3 regions of the Aeromonas molluscorum genome follow, and region 3 is predicted to be linked to each of the others. Evidence: predicted binding sites of a transcription regulator. Region 3 holds the regulator's gene; each other region holds the start of a gene.
The links. Region 3 encodes MetJ, which represses methionine synthesis genes. Its sites were predicted from a motif close to AGANNTCTAGANNTCT; they were not measured.
Positions count from the first base shown of each region.

Region 1: the regulator MetJ is predicted to act here: its motif matches at 5,995-6,010, upstream of metN (methionine ABC transporter ATP-binding protein MetN).
Region 2: the regulator MetJ is predicted to act here: its motif matches at 8,504-8,519, upstream of metA (homoserine O-acetyltransferase MetA).

Region 1 covers NZ_JBPQCY010000001.1:1,505,186-1,515,705, reverse strand. Annotated here, with positions in the region: gene ACSMDR_RS07350 (methyl-accepting chemotaxis protein) at 173-2,146, shown strand; gene rfaH (transcription/translation regulatory transformer protein RfaH) at 2,754-3,254, opposite strand; gene metQ (methionine ABC transporter substrate-binding lipoprotein MetQ) at 3,355-4,155, opposite strand; gene ACSMDR_RS07335 (methionine ABC transporter permease) at 4,183-4,836, opposite strand; gene metN (methionine ABC transporter ATP-binding protein MetN) at 4,817-5,860, opposite strand; gene ACSMDR_RS07325 (tetratricopeptide repeat protein) at 6,112-7,356, opposite strand; gene ACSMDR_RS07320 (energy transducer TonB) at 7,368-8,003, opposite strand; gene ACSMDR_RS07315 (ExbD/TolR family protein) at 8,019-8,426, opposite strand; gene ACSMDR_RS07310 (MotA/TolQ/ExbB proton channel family protein) at 8,491-9,018, opposite strand; gene ACSMDR_RS07305 (MotA/TolQ/ExbB proton channel family protein) at 9,029-10,402, opposite strand; gene ACSMDR_RS07300 (DUF3450 domain-containing protein) at 10,399-10,520, opposite strand, start outside.
Region 2 covers NZ_JBPQCY010000001.1:2,112,724-2,123,243, reverse strand. Annotated here, with positions in the region: gene yidA (sugar-phosphatase) at 1-754, opposite strand, end outside; gene ACSMDR_RS10460 (flagellar assembly protein A) at 828-2,495, opposite strand; gene ACSMDR_RS10455 (HlyD family secretion protein) at 2,708-3,664, shown strand; gene ACSMDR_RS10450 (ABC transporter ATP-binding protein) at 3,690-4,619, shown strand; gene ACSMDR_RS10445 (hypothetical protein) at 4,616-4,759, shown strand; gene ACSMDR_RS10440 (ABC transporter permease) at 4,756-5,850, shown strand; gene ACSMDR_RS10435 (molybdopterin-binding protein) at 5,892-7,046, opposite strand; gene ACSMDR_RS10430 (cyclic di-GMP phosphodiesterase) at 7,162-8,403, opposite strand; gene metA (homoserine O-acetyltransferase MetA) at 8,546-9,493, shown strand; gene ACSMDR_RS10420 (cation:proton antiporter) at 9,586-10,520, opposite strand, start outside.
Region 3 covers NZ_JBPQCY010000002.1:360,403-370,922, reverse strand. Annotated here, with positions in the region: gene ACSMDR_RS12330 (hypothetical protein) at 1-655, shown strand, start outside; gene ACSMDR_RS12325 (bifunctional aspartate kinase/homoserine dehydrogenase II) at 702-3,149, opposite strand; gene metB (cystathionine gamma-synthase) at 3,206-4,369, opposite strand; gene metJ (met regulon transcriptional regulator MetJ) at 4,542-4,865, shown strand; gene ACSMDR_RS12310 (DUF417 family protein) at 4,988-5,410, opposite strand; gene ACSMDR_RS12305 (carboxymuconolactone decarboxylase family protein) at 5,443-5,982, opposite strand; gene ACSMDR_RS12300 (cupin domain-containing protein) at 6,096-6,935, shown strand; gene cysQ (3'(2'),5'-bisphosphate nucleotidase CysQ) at 7,021-7,839, opposite strand; gene nudE (ADP compounds hydrolase NudE) at 7,874-8,458, opposite strand; gene yrfG (GMP/IMP nucleotidase) at 8,566-9,234, shown strand; gene ACSMDR_RS12280 (LysE family translocator) at 9,276-9,887, opposite strand; gene ACSMDR_RS12275 (oxidoreductase) at 9,897-10,520, opposite strand, start outside.

The DNA of each region.
Region 1 (10,520 bases), on a different contig from region 3:
TAAAGGGCCATCTGGTAGTGAGGCCAGTGGCTGCCCCTGCCAGCAGTGTCTGTGATAATCTCGAACCTGGTTGGCAAGGATCCACCCAGCCATCAGTAGATGGTTGCTACAGGTGGCATCCCCTGGTCGCCAGACTCAGCGCTCAAGCGCTCTCCCCGGAACAAGGATGTTCATGAAAATTGCCGCAAAACTGTTACTCGCCTTCGGCTTTGTCAATCTGCTGATCCTGCTATCAGCCGTACTCATTCATCATCAACAGAACAAGATAGGTGCCTCGGAGCAGGCATTGATGCACCAGGCACTGCCCGCCTTACAGCGAGATGAGGCGAGCCAGAAAGCGTTGGTGGCCACCGTCTCAGCCTTGCGTGGTTATCTCATCCTCGGTGAGGATCCCGGTCAGGCGCAGCGGCTCAAGCAAGAGTGGCAAGCTGCCTGGCAGCTTATCGAGGGGCAGACCATGGCCCCGGTGCTGGGTGAGCGCTTGGCCGCCTTCAAGCTGAGTCAGCAACAGCTGTGGGAGCTGGCTCATACCGACGACAACTTGCCGGCCCATACCCTGATGTTGCAGGAGGCGGGCCCCCTGGCGGAGGCGGCCCTCGATCAGTTGCAGTCGTTCACCAACGAGGAGGTGGCGAGAGAGGAGAGCCAGTTGCCCGGAGACAGACGCCGCCTGCTCAAACAGGTAGGTGATGCCTATAACGGTCTCTCCAATGCGCTCTCGGCACTGCGCGACTACCTCATCTCGGGGGAGGGGGACTATCGTCAGAAGTATCAGGATTACTACCAGTTCCATCGCCAGCGGGTTGCGGAGATCAAGGGGCAGGCTGCCGACTTCACCGAGGCACAAAAGAGGCTCTGGGATCTGTTCGAGGAGATGTCGACTCCCTTCAGTGACCTGGTCGAGCAGGTGATCGCCAAGCGTCAGGCACCGGACTGGAACCGAGCCAACTATCTGATGGCCAAAGAGATAGAACCGGCGCTGCACGAGCTGGCCGCTCAGCTTGCGGAGCAGGTCAGTCAGACCCATGCCGAGGTGGAGCGAATGGGCGCGCAGATGGATGGTGCCAGTAGTCGCATTCGCACCATGCTGCTTGTCTCCACGCTGGCGGTTTTGCTGCTCAGCACCCTGGTGGCGATCTGGATCAGCCGCCATCTGACGACGGACATCCGGCTGCTCGAGCGCCGTGCCAGTCTGGTGGCATCCGGCTGCTTGCCCGCCGAACCATTGCCGCTGCATCGCCGGGATGAGCTGGGCGGGCTGACCGGCTCTCTCAACCAGATGTCGGCTCAATTGCGCCAGCTGGTGGCCGATATTCAGGAGGCGGTCAACCGGGTGGAGGGCGCTTGTGGTGACGTGAGCAGCACGACCCGCACCATAGTGCAGGATCTCGCCAGCCAGCATCAGCGGGTGGATAGTGTCGCCGCCGCCATTGAACAGATCTCTGTCACCAGTGAGGATGTGGCGGGCAATATAGCCCAAGCCGCTCGCGCCGCGGCAGATGCCGAAGTGCAAAGCCGGGCGGGGGAGCAGGCACTTGGCCAGATGGTGGACACCATGGGCGCCATCGCGACCATGATAGCCGAGGCCAATGGCGCCATGACGAGGCTTAGCGAGCAAAGCGAGCAGGTGGGCAGAGTCACCGAGGTGATCGCCACCATCGCCGAGCAGACCAATCTGCTGGCCCTTAATGCCGCCATCGAGGCAGCGCGGGCCGGGGAACAGGGGCGAGGTTTCGCCGTGGTGGCTGATGAGGTGCGCCAGCTGGCCAGCCGTACCAGCCAGTCCACCGCCGAGATCAGTCAGACCATCGCCAGCATCCAGCAGCAGACCCGTCAGACCGTGGCCACGGTGAGCGGTGGTACCTTGCTGGTGGAGGAGGGGAGCCGGGCGGTCGGCAGCGTCAGTCAGACCTTGCAGGGGGCCATCGGCCAGGTACAGGCGCTGTGCGAGCAGCTTGCCGCCATAGCCACGGCCACTGAGCAGCAATCGCGCACCGCCAGGGAAGTGGCCGGCACTGTGGAGGAGATAGCCGGGCTCAGCGCCCAGTCAAGCCGCCATAGCCAGCAGGGGGAGGCCATCGTCGCCCGCCTGTCTCAAGACACGGGCCGCCTGAGTTTGGCGATCAGCCGCTTCGAACTGCAATGACGTGACCATCGATAAGAAGGCCCCGCAGCCTGTTAGGTTGCGGGGCCTTTTGCATTGTCTGCTTACGAGCCGGCGGGGAACCGTATCAGTCCAGACGCCGGAAGGTCTGGTTGTCGAAGCTGCTGCTGGTTTCCTGATTGAGCAGGCTGACCAGCAAGAAGGGGGCGCTTCTCGCCATCGGGAGCCAGCTCAGTCCAGGCGACGGAAGGCCTGGTTGTCGAAGCTGCTGCTGGTTTCCTGATTGAGCAGGCTGACCAGCAAGGAGAGTGTGCTTCTCGCCATCGGGAGCCAGCTCAGTCCAGACGCCGGAAGGCTTGGTTGTCGAAGCTGCTGCTGGTTTCCTGATTGAGCAGGCTGACCAGCAAGGAGAGTGTGCTTCTCGCCATCGGGAGCCAGCTCAGTCCAGGCGACGGAAGGCCTGGTTGTCGAAGCTGCTGCTGGTTTCCTGATTGAGCAGGCTGACCAGCAAGGAGAGTGTGCTTCTCGCCATCGGGAGCCAGCTCAGTCCAGACGCCGGAAGGCTTGGTTGTCGAAGCTGCTGCTGGTTTCCTGATTGAGCAGGCTGACCAGCAAGGAGAGTGTGCTTACGTGCCGGCGGGGAACCGTATCAGTCCAGACGCCGGAAGGCCTGGTTGTCGAAGCTGCTGCTGGTTTCCTGATTGAGCAGGCTGACCAGCAAGATAGCCCGCTTCTCGCCGTCCGGCTCCAGATAGATGGCCTCGAATCCGGCCAGGGGGCCTGACTCGATGAGTACCTTGTCGCCCTGGCTCGGCAGGCAAGCGTAGCTGGCTCTCGCCTCATCGCTGTCATCCTTGCTCATCAGCTGATAGACGAGCTGACTGCTGATGGGGGTCCACTCCCGACCGAAGTGGATGATGCGGCTGATGCCCCGGGTCGATTTGAGGGTGACGGGGGTCACCTCCTCGAGGTCCACGTAGATGAACAGGTAGTTCGGGAACATGGGCTCGCGCACCGGTACGCGTTTGCCACGGCGCAGCTTTTCGACTTCCACCATGGGGTAATAGGATTCAATACCTTGAGCTGCCAAATGGACTCGGGCGCGCGCCTCTTCCTTGGGTTTGCAATAGGCCAGATACCATAGTTTCATGTTTCTTATTTCTTATCGTCATCGTGCCCGAGGCTATGATAGCGGCAGAGATAAAAAAGGCCACGTTGACGTGGCCTTTTTTGCTGGTGTGGCGGGTGGCTTACCAGCCCTTGACCAGTCCACCGTTGAACAGCGCCATGCCTTTTTGGTAGACCTCATCGGTCTGGAACGCTTGGACGAACTGTTTGACCTTCTCGTCATCCTTGTTGTCTTCACGGGCGACGATCAGGTTGACGTAGGGGGACTCTTTATCTTCAACAAACAGACCATTCTGGGTCGGGGTCAGCCCAATCTGACCGGCGAAGGTGTTGTTGATGATGGAGAGAGAGACATCTTCCAGGGAGCGCGGCAGCTGAGCGGCTTCCAGCTCAACAATCTTGAAGTTGCGCGGATTGGCCGTGATGTCCAGCACTGTCGCTTCCAGACCCGCGCCCTCTTTCAGGGTCAGCAGACCCTGTTTTTCCAGCAGGATCAGGGAGCGACCCAGGTTGGTCGGATCGTTCGGGACGGCAATCTGGTCGCCATCTTTCAGTTCGCTCAGCGCTTTGATCTTTTTGGAGTAACCGGCAATCGGGTAGACGAAGGTGTTGCCTACCGGCACCAGCTTGAAGCCACGATCACGGATCTGGGCATCCAGGTACGGCTTGTGCTGGAAGGCGTTGATGTCGATGCTGCCATCGTTCAGGGCCACGTTGGGGGTGACATAGTCGGAGAAGGTCACCACTTCGACGTTCAGGCCGTATTTCTCCTTGGCGATCTTGGCTGCGGTCTCGATAAGTTCAGTCTCGGGACCGGCAATGGCGCCTATCTTCAGGGTCTTGCTCTCTTCTTTCTGGCCGCAAGCGGTCAGAACCAGACCAGCCAGCAAGGCCGCCGCGATGGATTTAATACCTAATTTCATAAAAACCTCCTGTTTAGAAATCGATGCTCAGCGATGATCGCATTGCTTGACCAGACGCTCACCCGCGCTCTGGATGAGTTGAACCAGTACCACCAGAATGGCCACTGTTACCAGCATGACGGTCGGGTCGAAACGCTGATAGCCGTAACGTATGCCCACGTCTCCCAGGCCACCGCCCCCGATGGCACCGGCCATGGCGGAGTAGTTCACCAGTGTGACGAGGGTAATGATGACGCTGTTGAGGATGCCGGGCAGGGCTTCTGGCAGCAACACCTTGATGATGATCTGCAATGGCTTGGCCCCCATGGCCTTGGCCGCCTCGAGCAAGCCATCCGGCACTTCCATCAGGGCCCCTTCCACCAGACGGGCGATGAAGGGGATTGCACCTATGGTCAGCGGCACTATGGCGGCTATGGTGCCGATACTGGTGCCGACGATGAGCCGGGTCAGCGGTATGATGGCGACCAGCAGTATGATGAAGGGCACTGAGCGGCCTATGTTGACCACGATGCCAAGCAAGCGGTTCAGCAGCGGGTTAGCCAGGATCTGACCCGGCTTGGTCACATAGAGGGCGACGCCCAAGGGCAGGCCGAGCAGGCAACCGAACAGGGCGGAGGCTGACACCATGATCAGGGTGTCGCCCAGGGCCGTGATGAGCAGATTAATCATGGCGTCGGACATAACCCATTACCTCCAGCTGTATGTGGTTGTCGATGAAGAATTGTTGGGTGGCCGCACACTGGGCCTCGTCCCCAAACACCTCTGCCAGCAGGAAGCCGAACTTGACCCCTCCCGCGTATTCGATGTCCGCCGCCAGTATGCTGACGTCTATGTTGAAGCGGCGACTCGCCTCGGAGATGAGCGGGCTGTCGACGCTGGCTCCGGTGAAGCCGAGCTTGAGCAGCGGGTAGCTGTTGGGCTCCCGGGTCGGAGTCATCCTGTCCTGATACTCCTGGGGCACATCCAGGTGGATGGTGGAGTGGATGAAGTCACGGGCCAGCTGGGTTTTGGCATTGCTGAAGAACCAGGCGACCTCGCCCTGCTCTATCAGGCTGCCGTCGCTGATGATGGCGACCTCATCACAGATGCCTTTCACCACGTCCATTTCGTGGGTGATGAGCAATATGGTCAGTCCCAGCTTGACGTTGATCTCCTTGAGCAGGGTCAGGATAGAGCGAGTGGTCTGGGGATCCAGGGCCGAGGTGGCTTCATCGCACAGCAATACCTTGGGAGCCGGAGCCAGAGCGCGGGCAATGGCAACCCGCTGCTTCTGGCCGCCGGAGAGCTCGGACGGATAAGCATGGGCGCGGGCCTCAAGGCCAACCAGCGCTAGCAGCTCATCGACCCGTCCCTTGATGCGGGCCTTGTCCCAACCAGCCAGCTCCAGGGGGAAGGCCACGTTGGCGAAGACGCTGCGCGAGGAGAGCAGGTTGAAGTGCTGGAAAATCATGCCAATCTGGCGGCGTGCCAAGGTCAACTCGGCGTCGCTGAGGGCGGTCAGATCCTGGTCATCGACCACCACCTTACCGTTTGTGGGGCGTTCGAGCAGGTTGACGCAGCGAATGAGGGTGCTCTTGCCGGCACCGGAGGCACCTATCACACCGAAAATCTTGCCCTGGGGTACATGCAGGCTCACGTCACGCAGGGCGTGTACGGCATCACTGCCTTTCCCGTAGACTTTGTTGAGGGCATTCAACTTGATCATGGATTCTTCCGTGCCAAAGCCTTAAAGCACAGGGCGCTACAGGCGGGTAAATTGGGCAGAGGTTACACTGGGTTTGCTCTGTCATCATGGTTGATGATGCTAAGATGTCTGGATGGCTATGTCAATGTGTGTTTCTACGTCTAGACGTCTAAAATATGGATATCAATAGTCGGATATTCCCTATAAAAAAACCGCTCCGAAGAGCGGTTCAGGTCACCTGGATCAGGTGAGAGGGGCAATGCCCTCCGGGGCTATTGGGTCTGGCTGTTATTGGCCTCCTGGCTCTGCTCCTTGAGGAAGCTGATCCAGGGGGTGGCCCGGCCGCTGACCTGGCCATTCTGGGCGGCCTGGGTAAACGCGGTGAGTGCCTCCTTGGGGCGGTTTTGCTCGAAATAGGCAACCCCGGTCAGGAACTTGAGGTCAGCCCGCTGCTCGCCGCTGGCATTGCCCGCCGGCTTGCCCGTCAAGGCGACCAGATCCTGATAGCGCTTGCTCTGGATCATCATGCGCGCCATCTTGAGCTGCAGCTCGGCATTGGGCGCCTGGCGGTAGGCCGTCATCAGGGTATCGATGGCCGGGTTGAGCTCCTTGGCCTGATGCCAGTAGTTGGCCAGGGTCTTGAGGTTGGCCACGCTGCCATCTATCTGACCCGCCTTCATGGCCTTCTCCAGTACGCGGGCTCCGCGATGGGGGATGCCGGCGAAGGCGAGGTAGTTGGCCAGTCGCAGCAATTCGGGCTGCTCGGTCAACATGCCAAGTCGGTAGGCACTCTCAAGGGCCGCCAGCGCCTTGGCGTCATTACCCGCCTGCATGTACATGGCCGAGAGCTGGGTCCAGTACTTCTTTTTCTCCGGGAACATGCCGACCAGGGTGGTCAGTACCTCGGTGGCCGGCTTGTACTGTTTCAGCTCGTAGTGCGCCCCCATCTTGAGCAGATACCAGGACTCTGGCGCCTTGCCGGCGGAGAGTTTTATTGCCTGATCCACTGCCGGAATGGCTTCCCGATACTGCTTGAGCTGGACATGGGCGTTGGCCAGGGTGATGTAGGCATGAGGTGTTGGCTTGTCATCCTTGCCAAGGTTGGCAAACCACGCCTTCATGGTCGTCACAGACCCGTTGAAATTGCCATCGGCCATATAAAGCTGGGCCAGGTTGTAGCGCACCTGCTGGGCCACGGGTTGGGGAAGACCGCCGGTCGCAATGGCATCGGCGAAGTACTTGGTCGCCTTGCCGTATTGATCCTGCTGCGCCGCCACAAAACCCAGGGTTTGCAGTATCACCCCCTTGTCATAGACCTTCTCGCCAGCCCCCGACAGGGCTTCTTGCAGCTTGGCATTGGCCTCGCCATATTTCTTGGCGGCAATCAGCTCCTGGGCCTTGTTGACCGCGCGGTAGGCACGGTCAGACAGTGAGGGTTGCTCGGCAGCCCAACTGGCGGTGCTCATCAACACGGCCAGGGCGACCGGGGCCAATATCCCCTTGTGTAACTTGTTCATCGCCACCTTCCTTAGTTGACCGCGAATTCGATCTCTTGCTGCATGCGACTCGCCTGCGGCTTGCCATCGACCATGGCCGGTTTGAATGTCCACTTGGCCACCGTCTTGCGCGCCTCTTTGCCGAGGTCATAGCTACGGGGCTGCTCCTTGACGACCCGCACATTGCTGACGGTGCCGCGCTCGGTGACGGTAAACTCCAGCAACACCTTGCCAGATGCCAAGCCCGCCAGAGCGGCCTTGCGCGGCATCATGGGCTCGAAGGTCGCCAGTGGTATAGCGCCGTTGTTGCCGCCCATGCCACCGCCGCCCCCCCCAGTGCTGTAGGCGCCAAGGGCATTGCCCCCCGCGATGTTGACCGGCAAGTCCAGCTTGGGCATGTCCATGGCCATGGTCTGCATCTGCGGCTTGTCCGGGCTTGACACCTCCATCTCGGGAGGCGGTGGCGGTCGCTTGGGTGGCGGCGGTTTGGGCAGTTCTCTCTGCTTCTCTTGCAGCGTCTCCTGGGGCTTGAGGCGGACAAAGTCGACCATGCTGACGTCGTCTTGTTCCAACAGCTCCCGGCGATCCTGGTTAACCAGCTTGTCCATTCCCCAGAACAGGCCGAATACCACCAGAAAAGCGGCTGCGAAGGATATCAGGTATCTCATTGGTGACCCCTGGCATCAGCCTTCTTTGTTGGCCGCGATGGAGATGTTCTGCACCCCGGCCATGCGGATCTGATCCATGACTTCCACCACGATACCGGACTTGGATTCGGTATCGGCCTGGATCACCACGGCGCCCTCCGGGTTCTCGGCACGCAGTCGCTCGATGTTGGCACGCACGGCGCCCACCTCGATCTGACGCTTGTCGACCCAGACCTGACCGTTCTCACGTACGGCCACCATGATGTTGCCTTTCTTGACCGTTTCGGCGGTATTGGCGCTGGGGCGATTGATCTCGACCCCGGCCTCCTTGACGAACGAGGTGGTGACGATGAAGAAGATCAGCATGATGAACACTATGTCCAGCATGGGGGTCATATCGATCGCCGCCTCGTCTGCGCTGCTCGCGCTGTGACGCTTTCTCATAGCAAAAACTCCTTGCTTGTCGCGGGTGGCAAAGTCGGGCTTTGCCACCGAATCATTCCCTGACTCAACCGTGCTTCAGGCTGTCTTCCAGCTTGTCGACCGCGAGCTTGGCTTTATGCTCGAGGCGGCTGGCGAAGAACAGACCCGAGAGGGAGGCCACCATGCCAGCCATGGTTGGAATGGTGGCCTTGGAGATACCGGAGGCCATGGCCCGTGGCGATCCCGTGCCCGTGATGGCGAGGGTGTCAAACACCTGTACCATGCCAACCACAGTGCCAAGCAGGCCCATCAGCGGGCAGAGGGCGATCAGCACCTTGATGACTGGCATCCCTTTGTCCACCGCCAGGGCCACCCTGGACACCAGCTCACGCCGGATCTGCCTGGCAGACCAGGATCTATGGTCACTGCGGGCCAGCCAGCTCTGCTGGGTTCCCCTGGCTTGCTGCGGATAGACGGTCAGAAAATAGATCCAGCGCTCGAGCAACAAGGCCCACATCAACAGGGTGAGGAAGAAGATGGCGACCAGCACATCTCCCCCCATGCCCAGAAAGCGCCGGATGGATTCCACTTCCTCAATCAACCAGAACCACATGGAAGACTCCTTAGGCTGCGGCTTTGGCGGCGTGCAGACTTTCCTGATAACGGGCCACGAAACCCGCGCTCTGCTCTTCCAGCACCTGGATCAGGCGACGGCTCTGGGTCTGTACCACCGTGTAGAGGAACAGCATGGGCACCGCGACCACCAGGCCTTGCATGGTGGTGACCAGGGCCTCCGAGATGCCGCCGGCCATCAGCTTGGGATCGCCGGTACCAAACAGGGTGATGGCCTGGAAGGTCGCAATCATGCCGACTACCGTACCCAGCAGACCCAGCAGGGGGGCGACCGAGGCGATCAGCTTGATGATGCCCACGCCCTTCTCCAGGGTCGGCACATTGCGCAATATCACCTCGTCGAGCTTGGACTCCAGATCCTCGATGTTGTCGCCCTTGTGACCTTGATAGGCGGTCAGCATTTCACCCAGCGGGTTGCCCTTGATGATGGCGTCCGACTTCATCTGCTTGCGCATGGCGCCGCCGATGAGGGAGAGACGGGCACCGCAGAACAGAGCGATCAGCAAACCAACGGCGCCCAGCGCCAGGATGACGTAACCGACCACGCCGCCCTGATCGATACGCTCGGCCAGGGTAGGGGATTGCACCAGCAGCGAGAGGATGACGCCGCGAGAGGGATCCACGTAGATGGGTTCAAGCCCGGCCCCCCCTTTCTCGAAGTCGGCGATGAGGGAGGTCATCTTGCTGTCCGGTTGACGGGAGAGCTCCTCGAACTTGCCGGTTTCGGGGACGAAGTTCAGGTACTTGCCATCGGCAACCGTGTTGAACTCGCCAATCTGGGTGACAGTTTTATCGGCCTGGCTACCCTCGCCATAGACGACGGTGGCCGGGATCTGACTCACTTTTCCTGCATCGACCATGCGACTGAGGATGGTGGTCCAGAAGGCTTCCAGCTCCTGGCTTGAGGGCAGCTCCTTGCTATCAGCCAGTTTGGCCAGCAGCGGGGCCTGATCCGGATGCTCGACCCGCATCGGCGAGGCATTGAAGATGCCCTTGAACTCACCGGCGAACTGACGCACCACGCCGAACATCTCCCCCATGTTGCCGGAGCGCTGGCGCAGGGTCTCGGTCAGCTCGGTGAGTTGCTTGTCGTTGGCATCGAAGCTGGCCTTGAGCTGATCGCCTTTGGCTGTTTCGGCAGCCAGGTCGGCCTTGGCCTTGGCCAGCAGGTTGGCCTGCTCGTTCTTGTCGGCCAGGAAGCGGGCCTCCCGCTCTTTGTTGAGCTGGGATTCGGTCAGGCTGTCGGCCTTGATTTGGCTGAGCAGGGCATTGAGATCCACCGGCTTCTCGGCGGCGGTGACCGGCAGGGTGAACAGGGCGGCACCCGCTATCAGCGAGGCGATCGTGAGTCTGAGTCCTTTCATGATGCTTTCTCCGCAGTTTGAACCGGCAGCTTGATCAGGGCAGGGGGGGCCTGCTTCTTGGCGATGCGAAGGCCTTGTTCAACTGCACTGCGATGCTCCTGGGGCAGCGCTTCCCACT
Region 2 (10,520 bases), on a different contig from region 3:
GACTGGTGATGTGCTGGGCCAATGCCTTGAGTGCCTCAGTCGCATTGCCCATGGCGACCCCGAGACCTGCGTACTCGACCATGTGACTGTCGTTACCGGCATCACCCACGGCGATCACCTGGCTGGCGTTGATGCCAAGGTGTTCTGCCAAGGCGGCGACACCACTGCCTTTGTGGCTCTGCCTGTTCATGATCTCGAGGAAGTAGGGGGCGCTCTGCACCACGGTATAGTTCTGATGGAGGCTATCAGGCAGAGCCGCTATGGCCCGGCTGAGCAAGCTGGGCTCATCTATCATCATGACCTTGAGGATGGCCTCGTCGGCGGGCAGGGCAGCGAAATCGACCAGCTTGATGGGCATGCCGGTCAGGCGGGACTCGTGCTCTGTGTAGTGGCTGAGACGGGGAGTGATCAGACCCTGAGATACCGAGAAGCCATGGACATTGACCCCCTGCTGGTCGGCGAGGCGGGCTATCAGGCTGGCATCGGCCCCGGTCAGTAGCTGGCTGCGAATGACACTGCCACATGCCACCCGTTGCACCATGGCGCCGTTGTAGCTGATCACATAGTCATCCGGGCCCGTCATGCCCAGCTCATCCAGATAACGGGTCATGCCCTCCAGCGGACGGCCCGAGGTCAGCACCACTGTCACGCCGCGGGCGCGGGCCGCTTGGATGGCGGCGTGGGTGCGAGGGGATATCTCGCCTTGCGGGGTCAGCAGCGTGCCATCCATATCTAATGCGATCAGTTTGTACATCGACTTCTACCTGCTCTGTGTGGACTGCAAGTTTGCGAGTGTACCCAAGATCCCGCACGGGATCACGGTTGGCTTATTTGCGACCCTCGAACGGTTGCAGCACGATCTGATCCTGTTTGAAGGCGATGCGGATGGGGCCGTGGTCGATGTCGACCCGGTAGCTGCTGTTGGCCAGCTCCACCTCGACGCCGGCACAGAGGCGCTGGGTGGCGGTGACATCCATCTCGCCGAGCAGCTGCTGCAGGGTCTGCTGGGCCTCATCGAGCTTGGCATCCAGCCCCTTGCTCTGACTCAGGTACTGCTGACGCAGGGTCTTTATCTTTTCCAGGGTCTGCGGGTTGCGGCGATCGCTCGGCAATTGCAGCAGTTTGAGCAGCAGATCCTGCACCTTGAGCAACTGCTCCCGGCAGACCTGCTTGCGCTGTTTGAGCTCCTGCTCCTGCTGTTTGTGAGTGAAATAACCGCCGAGGATCTGCAACCGGGTATGGTTGGCGGCGGAGGCGCCGATGCTGGGAGCCAGGATCTGGCGATTGGCGATGCTGATGCCGCCGAGCAGGGTGCCTTTGCGCATGGCACTGTCGCCGACCAGCAGATCCTGGCCGCTGCGACTGTGGCAATGGGTGAGCTGAGTCTGGATCTGGATGTTGCCGCCCGCCTCCAGCTTGGCGTATTGGGCATAAGCTGCGTGGATCTCTCCCTGGGCGCTGAGTCGGCAGAGCAGATCGCTCTCCTCGGTCTTGCGACCTATGATGCCGTGACGCACCGTGATGGAGCCGCCGGATTCGATGTCGGCACCCTCGACGAAACCGCCAATCACCACGTCGCCACTGGCCTTGATCCGCATGCCGGCAAAGACATCGCCGCTGATGACGAGGGCCCCCTCGAAGGTCACATGGCCGCTGCGGGCGTCTACCTGCTTGAGGCTAAGCACATCATCGACCCGCATGCCCTGCTTCTCCTGGCAGGGCAGGCCGGGGCGGCTGGCGAGCAGCAGATTGGGATCATCGCTGGCGATGAGGGTGCCCTCCCCCGGGACCATGGCCATCTCCTTGCCCGGTTTGACCGGCAAGTGCTGACCTGTGACCGTGAGGCCGGGGGAGCCCTGAGTTGCGGGATGGCGGCGCATCAGCGGATCCCCGGCCCGCACCGTGATCAGGCTGCCGAGATCGCGCAGGTCCACCTTGCCGTGCTCGGTTTCCTGAGGTTTGAGGATGCGATCGGAGGGGGTGTCGACCAGACGCTCGAAGCGGGTATCCTGGCCGGGGATGGGGGGGATGCCATGGGCGATGGCGGGCTGGAGCAGGCTGCCGGGTGCCCCCTCCTTGGCGAGTTTGATGGCCAGTTCTATCAGGGTGCCCTGCACGCCGCTATTGACCTCACTCTCGGCCAAGGCTTGCTGCAGCTGGTCAAGGGTCAGGGGTTTGCCGCCCCAGTCGCAGGTGATCTGGGCCCGTGCCGTCATCTTGTCACTGTCGATCAGTATCATCAGCCGGGCGTCCTGGCGCTTGGCGATGGGGATCGGGTTGGGGGGGATGGGGGCATCGGGCTTGCTTTGCAGGGTATTGAGCAGGATGACCGCCTGCTTGATCCCTTCGTGCAGGGGTTGGTAGCGACGGCAGTTGGAGGCATGTAGCAGGGCGAGCACATCGGCCTCGCGCACTGGCCGTTCTGACCCGGGCAGGATGCGCAGGCAGGCAAACTCCATATCGGCGGACAGCTGTAACCACTCTTTGCTTAACACCCTGGCTCCTGCGCAGTCCATCTGACTGATTTATCTATCAATTCCATTGATTCCCACTTTGTCGATACCCTGATGCGGGAGATTGTGGCCCAGTATCCTGATAATTCTTCTTATTGGTCAATGAGCTATGTCCAAATGGGTGACGAGGGTTGAAGAAATCTACAGGGGGAGGGGATATGCTCAGGACTGGGTGGCAAGGGAGGGGAGGCAAGATGCTTTCATGGTACAGAGGCGGGCTTTGTTTGCTGGCACTTACGCTGGCTGGTTGTCAGCCGACGACCGAGCCGGGGGCGCTCGGCACCCTTGAGCGGGACAGGGTCGAGCTGACCGCAACCGCAAACGAAATTATCCGCGCCCTGCCGCTGGCAGAGGGCAGCCAGGTGGCCGCCGGGGATCTCTTGGTGCAGCTCGATGACAACCGCCAGCAAAGCGTGCTGGCCGAGGCCAGGGCCGATGAGGGGGGGGCCAGAGCGGCGCTGGCCAGGCTCACCAATGGCGAGAGGCCGGAGGACATAGCCGCGGCCCGTGCCGATAGGGATCAGGCTCAGGCAACCCTGCGCGAGGGAGAGCGCAACTTCAGTCGCGTCGCCCAGCTGGTGCGTCAGAAGCTGATGAGTCCGGCGGATCTGGACGGGGCCCGCGCCGAGCGAGATGGCGCTCTGGCCGCCTGGCAGAGTGCAGAGCAGCGTCTCGCCAAGCTGGTGCACGGGGGGCGCATCGAAGACATTGAACAGGCTCAGGCCAATCTGGCCGCAACCCGTGCCCGGGTTGCCCTGGCCGCTCAGGAGTTGGCGGATCTGAGCGTGCGGGCACCCCGCGCTGGGCGGCTCGACAGTCTGCCTTATCAGCTGGGAGAGCGGGTGGCGACCGGCGCCGTCCTGGCGCGCCTGCTGGCCGAGGATGGCCCCTATGCCAGGGTCTATGTGCCCGAGCCGGACCTGGCCCGCTACCGCCTTGGGAAATCTCTTGCCGTCTATATCGACGGGGTGGCCGAGCCCATGACCGGCAGCTTGCGCTGGATTGCCAAGGATCCTGCTTTTACTCCCTATTACGGTCTCAACGAGCTGGACAGGGCACGGCTGGTCTACCTGGCCAAGATTGATCTGCCAGCTGCCGCCAATCCCTTGCCAAGCGGTATACCACTGCGAGTGGAGCCGACCGATGAGTGACACCGCCAGCCCGCAGAGCACAGCCATGGACGAGCCGGCGATCCTGGCCGAGGGGCTGACGAGGCGTTTCGGTGACATGGTCGCGGTCAAAGATCTGGCTCTTTGCCTGCCCAGGGGGCAGATCCATGGCTTCCTCGGTCCCAACGGTTGCGGCAAGTCCACTACGCTGCGCATGCTGACTGGCTTGCTTACCCCGTCCGAGGGGCGGGTGCGGGTGCTGGGGCTGGAGATCCCGAGGCAAGCCGAGGCCCTGCGCCAACGGATCGGCTACATGACGCAGAAATTCTCTCTCTATGACGAGCTGACGGTGTGGGAGAACCTGGAGTTCATGGGCCGCATCCACGGCATGGCCCAATCTGGCCTGAAACTGCGCCTGCAAGAACTGCTCACCACCTATGAACTCGCGCCTCTGGCCCGGCGGCGGGCGGGGGGGCTGAGCGGCGGCCAGAAGCAGCGGCTTGCCCTGGCCGCCGCCGTCATTCACCGGCCTGATCTGTTGCTGCTCGATGAGCCGACCTCGGCGGTCGATCCCCAGAACAGGCGCGACTTTTGGGAGAAGTTGTTCGATCTCAGCGAGGCGGGAACCAGTATTTTAGTGACCACCCACTACATGGACGAGGCGGAGCGGTGTCATCACCTGGCCATCATGGAAGCGGGTCAGGTGCGGGCCCAGGGTTCACCTCAGGGGCTGATGGATGCCATGACCACCCGGGTGGTGGAGGTGCTGGCTCCGGATCTGCGTCCCCTCAAACAGCACCTGCTCACCCTGGCGGCGGTTCGTTCGGCGGCCCAGCTTGGCCAGCGACTGCGGGTGCTGGTGGACAAGGAAGAGGCGGATCCCCTGGCCTGGCTGCGTCAGGCCTGTCCTGCTCTGGCTGGCGCCGAGCTGGCCGAGGTCAGACCCAGTCTGGAAGATGTGTTCGTCAGCTGCACGGGCCGGGAGGTGAGGGCATGATCCGCTGGTGGCGACTGTGGGCCATTACCCAGAAGGAGCTGCGTCAGCTCGCCCGGGACAGGCTTACCTTTGGCACCTGGGCGGTGATGAGCCCCTGTTGCCTGAATATCACGGAAGTCACTACGAGGGTGAAGGCATGATCCGCTGGCTGCGGCTGTGGGCCATTACCCAGAAGGAGCTGCGTCAGCTCGCCCGGGACAGGCTCACCTTTGGCATGGTGGTGATGATACCCCTGATCCAGCTGCTGCTGTTTGGCTACGCCATCAATACCGACGTGCGCCATATTCCGGTCGGTCTGCTCGACATGAGTCGTACCGCAGACGCCCGCCTGCTGGTGGAGGCGGTCAAGGCAACCCAGGTGGTCAGCATAGCGCGCCACTATGAGGGGGTGAGTCAGGCGGAGGTTGCCCTGACCCGGGGCGAGGTGCGCGCCGTGCTGGTATTGCCGGCGGATTTGCCGAGGCGGCTAGGTGAGGGGCGCCCCGTGGGGCAGTGGCTGGTCGATGGCTCGGATACCCTGATCGCCAGTGCCCTGCTGGGTCTGCGCAGCATGCCGCTCACCGAACTGGATCCCAAGCTGACGCAGCCCCCGGTCAGCCTGGAGACTGTGCTCTACTTCAATCCCTCGCGTCGCTCGGCCATCAACATAGTGCCGGGCCTGCTAGGGGTCATTCTCACCATGACCATGATCATGTTCACCTCGGCCGCCATAGTGCGCGAGCGGGAGCGCGGCAACCTGGAGCTGCTCATCACCACGCCGGTGACGGCGCTGGAGCTGATGCTTGGCAAGATCTTGCCCTACATAGGGGTGGGGCTTGTCCAGGTCGCCATCATACTCGGGCTGGGCCACCTCATCTTCGCCGTGCCGATCAACGGGGCCCTGAGCCAGGTCTTGCTGGCGACGCTGCTGTTCATCGCCGCCAGCCTGACACTGGGGCTGCTCATCTCGACCCTGGCCCAGACCCAGCTGCAGGCGATGCAGATGACGGTGTTCATCCTGCTGCCCTCCATCCTGCTGTCGGGCTTCATGTTCCCCTACGAGGGGATGCCGGTGCCGGCCCAGTGGGTCGCCGAGCTGCTGCCTGCCACCCACTTCATGCGCATCATTCGCGGCATAGTATTGCGGGGTGGCGATCTGGCATCTCTCTGGCAGGACGCGCTCTGGCTCGGTTTTTTTGCCGTTGCCGTGCTGCTGTTAGCGGCCCATCGTTTCAAGAAGAGCCTGGATTGAGGGGCATGAAAGAGAACCCCGGATTGCCGGGGCCTGTGACATCACTCGGGCAGGCGCTGGGCGCTGCGGGGCAGCGTAGGGTAATCGGCGATGACGGGCAGGCCAGCCTGCTGGCGGCGCAACATGTCGAGGGCGGCGAAGGCGAGGATGCGCTGGCCGCTCTCTGGATCCGGGTGACTGAGCCTGAGGGTCTGGCCCCAGTGGCGGCCATCGCGCGACAGCAGCATGGGCACCCCCTCGGCCCCCGCACGGCCTATGGTGAGGGCCAGTCCCTGGGCAGGGCCCTGGAGCCGGGCAAGATCGTCTGGCAGATCCTGCCGATAGCCGGCGCTCACCCCGGCCCGGTCACGGCACAGGGCCAGCAGGGCGCCCTGACTCGCTCCTTCTTGCAACTGCAAGGGTTGATCCTCGGCCAGCCGTGCCAGTATCTGCAACCAGGGGGCCTCATCCCCTCGGCCGACCAGCCAGGGGGCTATCGCGTCGAGCAGGCGGGCTTCGGCGGTGTCCATGTCCTGCGGGCAGGCGCCGTGGCCGATCAGCTTGAGCTCGATGAGCGGCATGGCGGAGCGATAGCCCAGTTCTATCCCCTCGGGCCAAGGGGCGGCATCGAGCTTGTCGCTCAAGGCCGACTCCGAGATGCCAAAGCTGTAGAAGCGGCGCAGCTCGGTGTCCCGCGCACTTCCCGCACCGCGTAGCCGTGGCAGTATCTGCTCGCGCACCATCTGCTTGAATTCGAAAGGCACCCCCGGGGTGAAGACGAGTCGGCTCTGACCATGGGTAACCAGGAAGCCACAGGCGGTGCCGACCGGGTTATCGAGGATCTCGCAGCCCCCGGGCAACCAGGCCTGTTTTTCGTTGCTGGCTGGCATGGGGCGACCTCGGCTGGCATAGCGGGCCTTGATGACATCGAGCCAGTCAGGGTACAGCGTCAGCGGTGCGCCAAAGGCCTCGGCCGCCGCCTGGGCGGTGAGATCGTCGGCGGTTGGCCCTAAGCCGCCACAGACCAGCACCAGTTCGGCGCGAGCGGCGGATTCGCGCAGCAGGCTTACCAGATCGGCCATGTTGTCGCCCACCGTGTGGCGACGGCGTACCTGCCAACCCTGTTCCAGCAACAGGGCGCTGAGCCAGGCGGCATTGGTGTCCACCACCAGGCCGGTCACTATCTCGTCCCCGGTGCTGATTATCTCTATGTGCATGACAAACTCCTGATGAGGTTCCCCGGACCTGCCTTGGGCCGAGCCATGGCTGCGGCATGAGCCTGGGCTATCTTGTGTTCCCTGCTGCACCTTGTCCATGGGGTTCTCCTCGCGGCTACGACTTCGGCTTGTGTTCGAAGTAGTAGCTGATGCGGGTTCGGGGGTTCAGGTATTCAAACACGGCGGGAGGCAGGCGCTTGGGATGGATCACCTTGGCGATGGTGAGCCCCGCTTGCTCCAGGTCGATGATGGCCGCCTCCTGACGCGGTATTCGAGGGTCGTAGACCAGCACGCTGGGGCAGAGCAGTCGGGCGCTATTGATGGACATCACCAGCCCGACCTGGCCGCTGGAGAGCTGGACCACGCTGCCCGGAGGGTAGATACCGAGCAGGCGGATCAGCTGGGCCAGGTTGTCCGGGTTGAACTGGCCCTTGCGCTGCTTGTAGAGGCTGGAGAGGGCCGAGTAGGGCACCTTGGCCTGACGATGGCAGAGGTTGTCGTACTCGTTGATGAGCGACACCAGCTGGGTCGGGGGATCGAGCTGGCCGGCCTTGAGCCCCTCGGGCCCGCTGCCATCCAGATATTCGTGATGGTGCAGCACTATGCCCTTGGCTTCGGCGGGGAAGGCGCTCGCCAGGTTGATCAGATCAAGACCATAGCGGGGATGCTGGGCCAGCAGGTTTTGCTCCGGCTTGGTGAGGGCGGTGCGCTTGCGCAGGATCGGGCTCGGGATCTTCAGTTTGCCGACATCATGGAACAGGGCGCCCATGCCGATCTGGCTGATCTGCTCGGCCCCCATTGCGCACTCCTTGGCCAGCATCATGCTCAGTACGCTGACGTTGAGGGAGTGATAATAGAGCTGATCCCCCTCCTCGCCATCGGCCATCAAGTGCAGCACCAGCTCATCCGCGGCCAGCAGCTGCCGGGTGATGGCATCGATCAATTCCTTGGCTTCGCCGATGGCATTGAGGGGGCGGGCCTGCACCTTGCCCATCAGGCTGCGCACCTGGCTCAAGGAGTGCTGGAACTGCTTCTCGCACTGCTGCAGGTCGCGGCGATACTGCTGCAACTGGGCGATGCGATCTTCCTTCTCCTGCTGCATCAGCGCCTGCTGGCGGCCCGTCTCCAGCGGTTGATCCAGGGTGGGCCGCAGGGCATCCAGCGGTTTGGGTGGGCTGTCGCTCTTGTCGGGGATCAGGGTGACCTGTTTCAAGCCGAGTCGGCGGATAAGTGCTATCTCTTCGTCGCTCTTGATCTTGAAACTGGAAAACAGGAAAGGGTGCTCGCGCCAGCCCAAAGGCAGGGAGACATAGTTGCCGACTTGCAGCCGGTCTACTGAAATGGTGATACCTGTCATGGTGTTCGGAATGAGGGGCGCTTGAGCCGTATGCTAGTCAAAGGCAGGGGCGAACACAAAGGTATCTGATGACAGCTCGGGAGCTTTATTATAGGCTTCTAGATGTCCAGACATTTTTACCGATGCAGTACAGGGAGTCAGCATGCCCATCAAGATCCCGGATCAGTTGCCCGCCGCCGAAGTATTGGGGCAGGAGAATATCTTCGTCATGACGGAATCCCGGGCCGTCACTCAGAACATACGCCCGCTGCGGGTGCTTATCCTCAATCTGATGCCCAAGAAGATAGAGACAGAGATCCAGCTGATGCGGATGCTCTCCAACTCGCCCTTGCAGGTTGACGTGGACCTGCTGCGCATCGATGACAGGGAGTCCAGAAATACCCCCCAGGCGCATCTGGAAAACTTCTATCACGATTTTGAGCAGGTGCGCGGCAACAACTACGACGGCATGATCATCACCGGGGCCCCTCTGGGGCGAGTGGAGTTCGAAGAGGTTATCTACTGGGACAAGGTAGTCGAGATCATCGAGTGGTCCCATGAGCATGTCACCTCCACCCTCTTCCTGTGCTGGGCCGTGCAGGCGGCGCTCAAGGCGCTCTATGGCATGGACAAGCAGACCCACGGCGAGAAGCTCTCCGGCATCTATCGCCACCACCGGCTCGATGAGAACGAACCGTTGCTGCGTGGCTTTGACGACGACTTCGTGGCGCCCCACTCCCGCTATGCCGCCTTCGATGGCGATCTCATCCGTGCCCATACCGACTTGCAGATCTTTGCCGAGTCCGAGGAGGCTGGCGTCTATCTCGCCGCCACCAAGGATTGCCGTCAGGTGTTCGTCACCGGTCACCCCGAATACGATGTGCTGACCCTGGACGGGGAGTACAAGCGGGATCTCGAGGCGGGGCTAGAGCCCATGGTGCCAGTCAACTACTACCCCCACAACGATCCGGCCAAGTCGCCACGGGCCAGCTGGCGTAGTCATGGGCACCTGCTGTTTGCCAACTGGCTCAACTACTACGTCTACCAGCTCACCAGTTATCGCCTGGAGGACATCGGCAAGGTGTTCACCTACGAAAAACCCCGCGACTGAGTGTGATCTGCCGCCTGCCCCATGAAAAAAGCCGCCCGGATGGGCGGCTTTTTTGTGGGCTTAGAGCCTATGCTGAGCCTGGGTCAGCCAGCCTAGTAATCGCCGTTGGCCCGCTTGGCTTTCTCTATCATGGGGGTGATGGTCATCCCCTGCACCACGATGGAGAACATGACTACCGCATAGGTCATGATCAATATCACCTCGCGCAAGTCCACGCCGGAGGGGAGCATCATGGTGTCGGTTGGCAATGCCAGCGCCATCGCCATCGCCAGGCCGCCACGCAGGCCGCCCCAGGTCAGAATGCGGATGGAGAAGGTGTTGTAGCTGCGGAACTTGCGAAACGCCACATAGGGCAGGGAGACGCTGATGAAGCGCGCCGCCAGGCAGAGTGGAATGGCGATGATGGGCAACAGCCAGAACTCCCAGCCAAGATCGAGCAGCACTATCGCCAGACCGATCAGCAGGAACAGCAAGGCATTGAGGAACTGATCCATCAACTCCCAGAAGTGATCCAGATAGTGCTTGCTCTGTTCGGAGAAGCCGGTATGACGAGTCCAGTTGCCGATCATGATACCGGTCACCACCATGGCCAGGGCGCCGGAGACACCCATGATGTTGGCCAGGGCAAAACCGGCGGTCGGGATGCACAGGGTCAGCAACAGTTCGAGGGAACCATCATCGGTGGCGCTGATCATGACGTGGGCCAGCAGGCCGAGCAGCAGACCGAACAGTATGCCGCCGAGGGCTTCATGCATGAAGACAGAGGCCACACCCGAGAAGGTAGGCTCACTGCCGCCGAAGGCGACGGCAAAGACGGTGACGAAAATCACCAGACCCACACCGTCGTTGAACAGGGATTCCCCCTCGATCTGGATGGCGATCTGGGGTGGCGCCTTGAGCTTCTTGACGATGGCCAGCACGGCGATAGGGTCGGTGGGGGAGATGAGGGCCCCGAACAACATGCAGTAGATAAAGGGGATATCCCAACCCAGCAGGGCCGAGATGCCCCAGAAGCCGTAGCCGATGA
Region 3 (10,520 bases):
CAACCTGATCGCCTCTCATGCCTGGCTGAATCCGAGCGAACACCCTCATCTCGGCCACGTTCGCTTCCCCATCACCCTGGGCATACTCAGTTACCGGGTCTGCTTCGTCAACGAGGGGCGCCAGGCCGACTTTGCCCAGGTCCGTACCCTGGCGGCGCTGCGCACCTTTCGTCAGGTACAGGGGCGGAGCTGGCAGGACGCACTAGTGCTCAAGCGCGCCGGCATGCAGGTGCTGGAGGTGGATGGCTACGAGCGTCTGTTCAAACTGGTGGCCAGGGGGCGGGCCGATCTCTTCTGCCGGGGGGCGGGAGAGGTATATCAGGAGTGGCAACGGCGCCACACCATGCCGGGTCTGGCCCTGGATGACCAGATCGTCATCTCGTACCCCAACCCCCACCTCTTCTACAGCCACGAGGCCAATGGCGCCGCCCTGGCCCGAGTACAGACCGGACTGGAGCGCGCCTGGCGCAAGGGCTCCTTGCAGCGTCTCTGGCGTCAGCATTTTCAGCCCGCCCTGGCGCTGGTGCAGCTGAAGCGGCGCCATGCGCTGGTGCTCACCAACCCCTACCTCGAAGGGATCGACTTCGACTATCAAGCCTACTTTCATCAGATGCTCGGGGAGGCGATCACCTCGCCCCCCAGGGGTATGGAATAACGAAAAGGGCGCCATAAGGCGCCCTTTTACTGTTCCTTGCCCGGCCTCACAGCTCGGCGCAGATTTGCCAGAGGTCGTACTGGATGGCGCCGGCGGTCACCTCACGCCCTGCCCCCGGCCCCTGGATGACCAGCGGGTTGGTGCGGTAGCTGTCGCTCTCTATGGCAAAGACATTGTCGCAAGGCAGCAGATTGGCGAAAGGATGGTGCGGCTCAAGGGTCTCCAGTCCGACGCGCGCCTTGCCGCCCTGCTCGAAGCGGGCCACGAAACGCAGCACCTTGCCAACCCGGCGAGCCCCCTCAAAGGCCGTCTGGAGCGGGCCATCCAGCTCGCCCAGTCTGTCCATGAACTCCTCGACCGACAGCTTGCGCAGGGCCGCAGGCACCAGGTTTTCCAGCTCGATATCGGCGGAATCCAGCTCGAAGCCCGCCTCCCGCGCCAGAATGAGCAGCTTGCGGCGCACATCCTGGCCGGAGAGATCCTCGCGAGGATCCGGCTCGGTCAACCCCTGCTGCCAGGCGTCGTCCACCAGCTCGGAGAAGGGGCGACTACCGTCATATTGCTGGAACAGCCAGCTCAGGGTACCGGAGAAGATGCCGGAGACACCCTGGATGCGATCGCCGCTCTGACGCAGCATCTGGATGCTGGACTGGATGGGCAAACCGGCACCGACGGTGGCGTTGTAGCGCCACTGCACCTGATGGTCGCGGCAGCTCTGTTTGATGCGCTGGTAGAACTCGCTCTCGGCGGCACCGGCGAACTTGTTGGCGGCGATGATGTGGCAGCCGAGCTGGGCAAAGTCCGGGTAGTAACGGCTCACCGTCTCGCTGGCGGTGAGATCGAGCGCGATCAGGCTGTCAAAGCCGTGCTGTTCCAGCTGGGTCAGCAACTCTGGCCAGATGAGCGGGCTGGGCTCGAAGTGCTGCTGCACCTTGATGGGATCCAGCCCCTCCTCATCCAGCAGGCCGCCCTGGGAGTTGAAGACCCCGTACAGGGTGAGCGCCACGTTCAGCTCGCGCTCGAGACGAGCCTGCTCGCGGCCATAGAGGTTGAGCCACTGGCTGCCGATGTTGCCCTTGCCAAACAGCACCAGACCGACCCGGGCCGGGCGGCTGAACAGGGCACTGTGCAGGGCTATCATCAAGGGCTCGAGCACCACCTGACGCAGCACAGCTACCAGGCTCAATCCATCCTTGGCGACCTGCACGAACTCCTGGGGCTGATCCGCCAGCAACTGATAGAAGCGGTGGCACTGCTCGGCGTTGTCGGTCACCCCCGCTCCCACCAGGGCCACCAGGCTGTAACCCTCTTTCTGGATAAGACCGGTGAAGCCACCCTGCAGCTGGAAATCGCGCAGCAGATCATAGGCGCCGACCGCCACCTCCAGGGTATAGGCAAGGCGCAACACCCGCCTGTCCGGCTGGCGTTGCAGGGTGAGCGGGCTGAGTCGATATCGTGCCAGGTGGGCCTCTATGGTCTTGACCGCCTGCTCAAAGTCGCCCTGGGGCAACACCTTGAGTTCGATCAGGGCAATCTGATCCACCGAGTTGACGATGCGGGCGCCATTGCTGCGCGGGGCGCGGCGCAAGATGTGGGTACAACCCTCGTCGGGGTTGTAGCTGCATCTCAGGGTGAGACGCTGGCGGCTGTCCGCCACCGGCTGCAGGGTGCGCGAGTGCAGCACAGAGGATCCCAGGCGAGCCAGTTCGTTGGCTTCGGCCAGACTGAGCCGCTCCAGCAGGCGCGCCTCCTTGACCCGGCGCGGATCCGCGCTGTAAACCCCGGCCACATCGCTCCAGATGGTGGTGGAGTCGCCATCCGCCAGCAGGGCCAAGAGGCTGGCACTGTAATCTGAACCATTGCGACCGAGCAGCAGGGAGCGCCCCTCCATGTCGGCGGCGATGAAACCTGTCACCACGACACGACCGCTATGCTCGGCAAGGCGCGCCTTGAGCAGCTCGCTGGAGAGCGCCTCGTCCACCTTGACCAGGGCACCGTCCTCGGCACGCAGGAAGCTGCGGGCATCCAGCCAGATGGCGGGCTCGCCCCGGCTGGTAAGCAGCGCGGCCAGGAGCCGTGCCGACCAGACCTCCCCAAAGGCGAGCAGGCCATTGCGCTCGAAGCGATCGAACTGGCCCTCCAGGATCTGGCCCAGACTGCCGAGGTCACCGTTGAGCTGGGTGGTCAGGCTCTGGTGCAAGTCGCCTTCCAGCAAGCCATCGATCAAGCCCTGCTGATAGGCACGCAGGGCGTTGAGCGCCTCACCGGCCGCCTCGTCCCCCGCCTCGGCCAGCTCAACCAGCTGGATCAGGCGGTTGGTGGTCTTGCCCGCAGCCGACACCACGATCAGCTCGCTGCCATTGCCCTGCTGCTCGACGATGGCCGCGACCCTGCGGTAACAGACGGGATCGGCCAGGCTGCTGCCGCCAAACTTGTGTACTTGCCGATGTTGTACGCTGACCGTCACCTCGGCCTCCTTGACCTCTGCATTCATCTTGATCTCATCCCCAACGGTCAATTCGCTCCCTGATCTTTCTTGATAATGCTGGCTCATGACGCCACCTGACCGGCAATGGCCAGGGCCTGGGCCAAGTCGGCGACCAGATCCTCGCCATGCTCTATGCCGACCGAGATCCGCAAAAGCTGGGGACTGATCCCCGCCGCCTGCTGGGCCTCGTCGCTCATGGCCCTGTGGGTCATGCTGGCCGGATGGGCCACCAGACTCTCTACCCCACCGAGGGACTCGGCCACCGAGAAGTAGTTGAGGGCGCCGAGGAAGGCACGCAGACCCGCCTCGTCGCAGTCGAGCTCGAAGCTCAGCATGGCACCGAAACCGGACTGCTGGCGACGGGCTATCTCATGGCCAGGATGAGTCGGCAAGCTGGGGTGGTAGATGGTCTTCACCAGAGGCTGAGTCTGCAAGAAGGCCAGTATGCTCTGGGTGTTCTCCTGATGGGTGCGCAGACGGGGCCCCAGGGTGCGCAGACCCCGCAGGGTCAAATAGGAATCGAAGGCGCCACTGGTCAACCCCAGACAGTTGGCCCACCACAGCAGACTGTCGGCCAGCGCCTGCTCCTTGGCGATGGCTACGCCCCCTACGACGTCCGAGTGGCCATTGATGTATTTGGTGGTGGAGTGCACCACCAGATCTGCGCCAAGCGCCAGGGGTTGCTGCAACAGCGGAGAGAGGAAGGTGTTGTCTACCGCCACCAGGGCGCCCACGGCGTGGGAAGCCTCGCAGATGGCCGTCACGTCCACGACCCGCAGCAACGGGTTGGAGGGCGTCTCCACCCAGACCAGCTTGGGCCCCTCGGCCAGGGCGGCGGCCAACGCCCGCTCATCGCCCTGATCGACGAACTTGACCCGATAGTTACCCTTGGCGGCCAGAAATTCGAACAGGCGCCAGGTGCCGCCATAACAGTCATGGGGGGCAATCAACAGATCCCCCACCTGCAACAGAGCCTGGGTTATCAGATGGATGGCCCCCATGCCGGTGCCGGTCACCACGGCGCCCGCCCCCCCTTCCAGGGCGGCCAGCGCGTCCGCCAGATTGCCACGGGTCGGGTTGCCGGAACGGGCATAATCATATTGACGGGGTACGCCGAAGTCGGCAAAGGTGTAATTGCTGGAGAGATAGATGGGCGGCACTACGGCACCATGCTGGGTATCTGTCTCTATGCCGGTGCGTACCGTCAAGGTTGCCTTGTGGGTCATCTCTCTCTCCTCATCCTTGTGCGAGTCCATCCTCGCCATTGCACAAGACATTACGCCACCCAAATAAAGCCGTCAACACTTCTAGACGTCTGAATGGCTTTGCTGTTGGATTGCCATTGATTTCCTTAAGGGTTAAAATCCGCGCTCAAGGCCAAATGAGAACAGGTGAATCATGGGTACAGAGTGGAACGGCGACTACGTCAGCCCTTATGCGGAACACGGTAAGAAGAGTGAACAGGTCAAGAAGATTACCGTCTCGATCCCGCTCAAGGTGTTGAAGGTGTTGACCGATGAGCGCACCCGTCGCCAGGTGAACAACCTGCGCCATGCGACAAACAGCGAACTGCTCTGCGAGGCCTTTCTCCATGCGTTCACCGGCCAGCCACTGCCCGGCGACGACGATTTGCGCAAGGATCACCCGGACAGCGTCCCGGCTGAGGCCCGCGCTATCATGGAAGCCCTTGGCAAAGAGATTGAAGATTACGACGCCGAGTGAGTCATCACTCAGGGGCAGTAAAAAACGCGGCTTTAATCAGCCGCGTTTTTTATTGCCTCTGTGCCGATAGCAGACAAAAAAGCGCCCCATCCTGGAGCGCAAACAGTAGGTGAAACATCAAGTCAGGCCGCGCGGCTGCGGCTCATGGCGGTCAGGGACACCCCGAGAAACACCACATCCTTGAACAGGAAAAAATTGATCACGGGGACACCATCCACCCACTTCCAGACCCCGGGCAGGGTGAACAGGAAGCTCAGGGTCACCAGAAAGATAAGGCTGGCGGCGGCGCCCGCATAGAGACCAAGCGGGGGATAACGCAGGGAGAGCACCAGGCCAAGCGCCACCAGCAATTCCGCAATACCGATCAGGTTGGAGACTCCTTGCACCGACCAGATGCCATAGAGCCAGCTCATCAAAGGGTGGCTGGCCACCATGGGACGGATTGCCTGCGCCTCGGTCGGGGTGAACTTGAACACGCCGATCCAGATCAGGGTCGCCACCACACCAAACAGCGCAACCAGATAACCCGCATCCGCCCGGGTCAGCGGGGCGACGCGCGTCAACAAAGCGGCCCGGTTCATGGCCTCACCGCCACGGCGGGGAAGTCTATCTCTGTGCCCGCCACATGATTGCTGTAGTTGGTGAGGGTGTTGAGGGCGACCTGACCCAGCACTTCAATGAGCAGCTCATCATCGACCCCGGCGACTCTGGCCTCTTGCAGCTGGGTATCATCGATGACACCGCGCTGGCGCACCACTAGGATTGCCACGGTGATCAACGCCTGATCCAGCGGATTTTCAGCCTCACCCAGCCGCGCATCGCGGATCTGCTCCGGGGAGAAACCGGCCTTCTTGGCACCCAGCACATGGGCACTCAGGCAATATTGACAGGCATTGACCTGACCTATGGCCAAGGCCAGCAACTCCCGCTGACGGGCATCGAGCCGCCCTTGGCCCAGGGCCTCGGCGAAGGCCAGATAGGCTTTGAACACCGCAGGGGAGTGCGCCAGCGTGGAGAACAGATTGGGCACCATGCCGAGTTTGCCCTTGATGGCAGTGAGCGTGTCGGCGGTGGCTGGCTTGGCCTCGGCGAGGGTCAGGGGATTGATACGTACCATGAAAATGTTCCTCTCGTGTTAATGAACTAGCTGGTCAACGAGAGTGAGTATTTCAAAAAGCATGATACGATTTATTACCAATAGTCCAAAAAAGATCACTCATCGTCTCAATCATGGATTCCTTGTCGGCACTGCTTCATCAATATGCCCCCCGGGCGCAGATCTTCTACGCAGGCAGCCTGTGTGGCCGGGCCGACTATGAGGGCTCGGACGCTGGCGGTCATCTCCACCTGCTGCGGGAGGGCACGCTCAGACTACGCAGTGATGGGGAGGTGCCGCTCATCCTCGTCGAGCCAAGCGTGATCTTGTTTCCCGGGAGCAGCAGCCACCGAATGCAGAGTCGGCTAGACTGCGATCTGGTCTGCGCCAACGTCCGCTTCGGGCGCACCAATGCCAATCCTCTGGTGGCAGCGCTGCCCCGTCGGCTCGTCATTCCTCTGGCCAGCGCCCCCGGCCTGGCTCCGGTGCTGGAACTGCTATTTCAGGAGGCGAGCCAGCCCGGCTATGGCCAGAGCCAGGCCCTGGATCGGCTGTTGGATCTGCTGCTCATTCTGGTACTGCGCCATGTACTCGATGCCGGACTCTATCGCGGAGGTGTCTTGGCGGGACTGGCCGATGTCCGGCTGGGCAAGGCGATCATTGCCATGCAGCAACAACCTGAGCACCCCTGGACGCTGCAAGGGCTGGCTGCGCTGGTGGGCATGTCCCGCGCCCGTTTCGCCGCCCACTTCCATCAGGTAATAGGCAAGACGCCACTGGTTTATCTGACCGAGTGGCGGCTGGCCCTGGCCCAGCAGCGCCTGCTGACGGGGGAGCCCCTCAAGCTGGTTGCCCCCGGGGTAGGTTATGGCAGTACCGCCGCCCTGACCCGAGCCTTCGCCAAGCAGTGCGGATTGACCCCCAGTCAATGGTTGCACCAGCAGAAAACCGCCGCAGAACCGCCCCTTGATTGATGGCAGGCGAACTCCTCCGCGCTGACGATCTCAATAAAAACGGCGACCTGAGGGTCGCCGTTGTTCATGCCGATGCAAGGTGCAGTTAGTCGCGGTGTAGCACTATCTGGGTCCAAGCCAGACGAGGATCCCCCATCACGATAAAGTCGGGATTGCCAAGGGACTCGGTCTCGTTATAGCTCAGCGGCTGCAGTGCCAGACTGAGAATACGCCCCCCAGCCGCCTCGACGATGCATTGAGCCGCTGCGGTGTCCCACTCGCCGGTAGGGCCGAGTCGCACATAACAGTCGGCCGCCCCCTCGGCCACCAGGCAGGATTTGAGGGAACTGGAACCCAGCGGCACCAGATCATAGTGGATGGCGGGGTTGAGACGACGAGTCAGACTCACCTGTTGCTGACGGCGGCTGATGGCGATCACCAGGGAACTGGGGAGATCATGTTCATGATGCTGGGCGCGAATGGGCTTGCTCTCGCCATTTGCCTCCTTGAAGGCACCATGACCACGCACCGCCCAGTAGAGCAAATCCGCCTCGGGGGCATAGATGACGCCGAGCACGGGCACATTATCCCGCACCATGGCTATCAAGGTGGCGAAGTCACCACTGCCGGCGATAAATTCCCCCGTGCCATCCAGAGGATCCACCAGCCAATACTGCCGCCAGTTGGATCGCTGGCTGAAGGGGACATCCGCCGCCTCCTCGGTCAACACGGGGATATGGGGGGTGAGTGCCGCAAGTGCCTGCTTGAGGTAGGCATCCGCGGCGAGATCGGCACTGGTGACCGGGGTCGCATCCTCCTTCAGCTCGCGCTCAAACTGACCGCCTTGATAGATGTCGTGAAGGATACGCCCCGCTTCGCGGGCTATCTCCTTGACCCCGGGAACCCAGCTCAGTAGTTCCTGCATCTTGTCATCCTCTGTGTCACTCGCCGCTCTGGCGTTATTTTTCCTGCTCTGCCAACCACTTGATGGTCAACAGCAGGGCGCTGATGCTACGTGATTCGGTGAAGTCCTCCCGCTCGAGCAGTGCGTCGATGCGATTGAGGGGCCAAGGGATCACCTCCAGGGGCTCAGGCTCGTCACCGACCCGCTGCTCGGGGAAGAGATCCCGGGCCAGCAAGATGTCCATCTTGCTGGCGAAATAGCCGGGTGCCAGGGAGACCTGCTTGAGGGGGATCAGGCTGTTGGCACCAAAGCCCGCCTCCTCCATCAACTCGCGATTCCCCGCGGTCAGGGCATCCTCACCGGGATCGATCAGACCCTTGGGGAAGCCCAGCTCATAACTGTGGGTGCCAGCGGCATATTCGCGGATCAGCAGCAGGGTGTCTGCATCGAGCATGGGCACCACCATGACGGCGCCCCGGTTGCCGCCCCGCATCCGCTCAAAAACTCGCTCCTCGCCGTTGGAAAACTTGAGGTGCAGGGATTCCACCTTGAACAGATGGCTTTCGGCCACGATTTCAGCCTTGATGATGTCGGGTTTGCGCTTGTTGGGATCCATAGCCGGGCCACTGGCGAGAGTCATGACTCAAGAGTAAACGAGTCGCAAGACGAACACCACGGGCCAAGGCCGGGAAAGCGACGCTAAAAATCCGTTATAATGCCGCCCCCTTTTCAGCAGTGAGACAACCCATGCCGACCCAGCTACCCTGGCACCAGATAGATACAGTCCTGCTCGACATGGATGGCACCCTGATCGATCTCCATTTTGACAGTCATCTCTGGCAACAGCTGGTGCCCGAGCGTTACGCCGAGCGGCTCGAACTGTCGCTGGCCGAGGCCAAGGCGCGGATCGATACCTGCTATCACGCCGTCAGCGGCACCCTCGACTGGTACTGTGTGGACTACTGGAGCCAGACCCTGGGGCTGGACATTCGCGCCCTCAAGCAGGAGATCCTGGAGAAGATCCAGTGGCGGCCCAACGCCATCCCCTTCCTGACCGAGTTGCGGGCGGCGGGCAAGCAGCTGGTGCTGTTTACCAATGCCCACCCCGCCAGCCTCTCGGTCAAGGAGGCCCGGCTCGGCCTCGCCAGTCATCTGGATCTGATGGTGAGCACCCACGAACTGGGCTGGTCGAAGGAGAGCCAGCACTGCTGGCAGGCGCTGGCCGAACGGTTGGCATTCGATCCCGCTCGTACCCTGTTTGTCGATGACAGCGAACGTATCTTGCAGGCCGCCGCCGACTTTGGCATCGGCTATCAGCTCGCCATCCAGACCCCGGACAGCCAGCAACGGCCACAGCAGATCATCCGCTTCCCGGCCATACATGACTACGCCGAGCTGCTGCCGCTGAGTCGTTGAGCCGCCCACGACAACGCCCTCTCACGGAGGGCGTTGTCGCATCAGGTCAGCAGCCAGTAGAGGGCGATCCCCATCATTAGCAGAGAGGATATCCGCCCCAGCAGATCCCCCTGCCCCTGGGTCTGCAGCAGCCGATCCGCTCTCTGCCCACCGTAGGCGTAGAGCAGCAGGTTGACGCATTCGATCAGGATAATGAGGGTGACGAACAGCAGGGTCTGCAACCCGGCGGAGAGGGCCGGGCTGATGAAGGGCGGCAGCAGGGTCATCATGAAGAGCCAGGATTTGGGATTGGATATGGCCACGGTAAAACCCCGCAGCAGCAGACTCAGGCGCCCGTTATCCACCTGACGGGTCGCCGCCTTCTGCCCGCCGCCGCGCCAGCCAGTGATCCCCATCCACAGCAGGTAGAGAGCCCCCAGATACTTGAAACCCTGTAGCAGCGCCGGTTGCTCGGCCAGCCCCCGGGTGTAGCCGAGCAGGGCGGTGAGGGCAATCAACCCCACCCCGGCCAGCTCGCCACCGATCACCCAGAGGGTGCGGCGCACTCCCAGGCTGGCGCCGAAGCTCATGGCCAGCATCATGCACAGTCCGGGTGAGACGGAGATGAGAAAGAAAGTGGGGATGAACATCAGCAACAGGGTCCATTCGCTCATGATGCCCCCTTATGCTGCATCATGCGGGGCCAGTACACCCATGCCAGCAAGGTAGCCGAGCGCGCTCGCCGTGAAACCGACCTCCTCGAGCCGTGTCGCCGTAAACGGGGCCTGGAGCAGAGGCAAGCCGCGGCTCACCTTGGTCATCCAGTCCGGGTTACCGAGGGCCGCCGTGCCTACCGCCACCAGGTCGGCGCCGCCGGCCAAAGCCAGCTGGGCTGAGGCGGCATCGCGAATACTGCCTGCCACCATGAGCGGCACTCGTCCCGCCAGCCCGGCCTGCACCGCCCCCAGCAGCGATCCTCCGTCCGGATCCCCATCCACCGCCTTGAAGCTGTCTCCCATGGAGAAGTGCAGGTAGTCGATCTCCTCGTCTGCCAGCAGGTGCGCCACCGCCAGCTGATGGGGCAACTCGATACCCTGAATATGGGCATAGCTCTCGGGGGAGAGACGCACCCCGACCAGGAAGGTACGCGGCAGGCGGGCGCGAATGCCCCTGATAATCTCGATCAGGATCCGCGCCCGGTTGGGCAGAGTGCCTCCCCAGCGATCGGTGCGTTGGTTGTGCAGCGGATTGAGGAAATTGCAGAGCAGAAAGTTGTGGGCCGCGTGCAACTCGACCCCGTGCAGGCC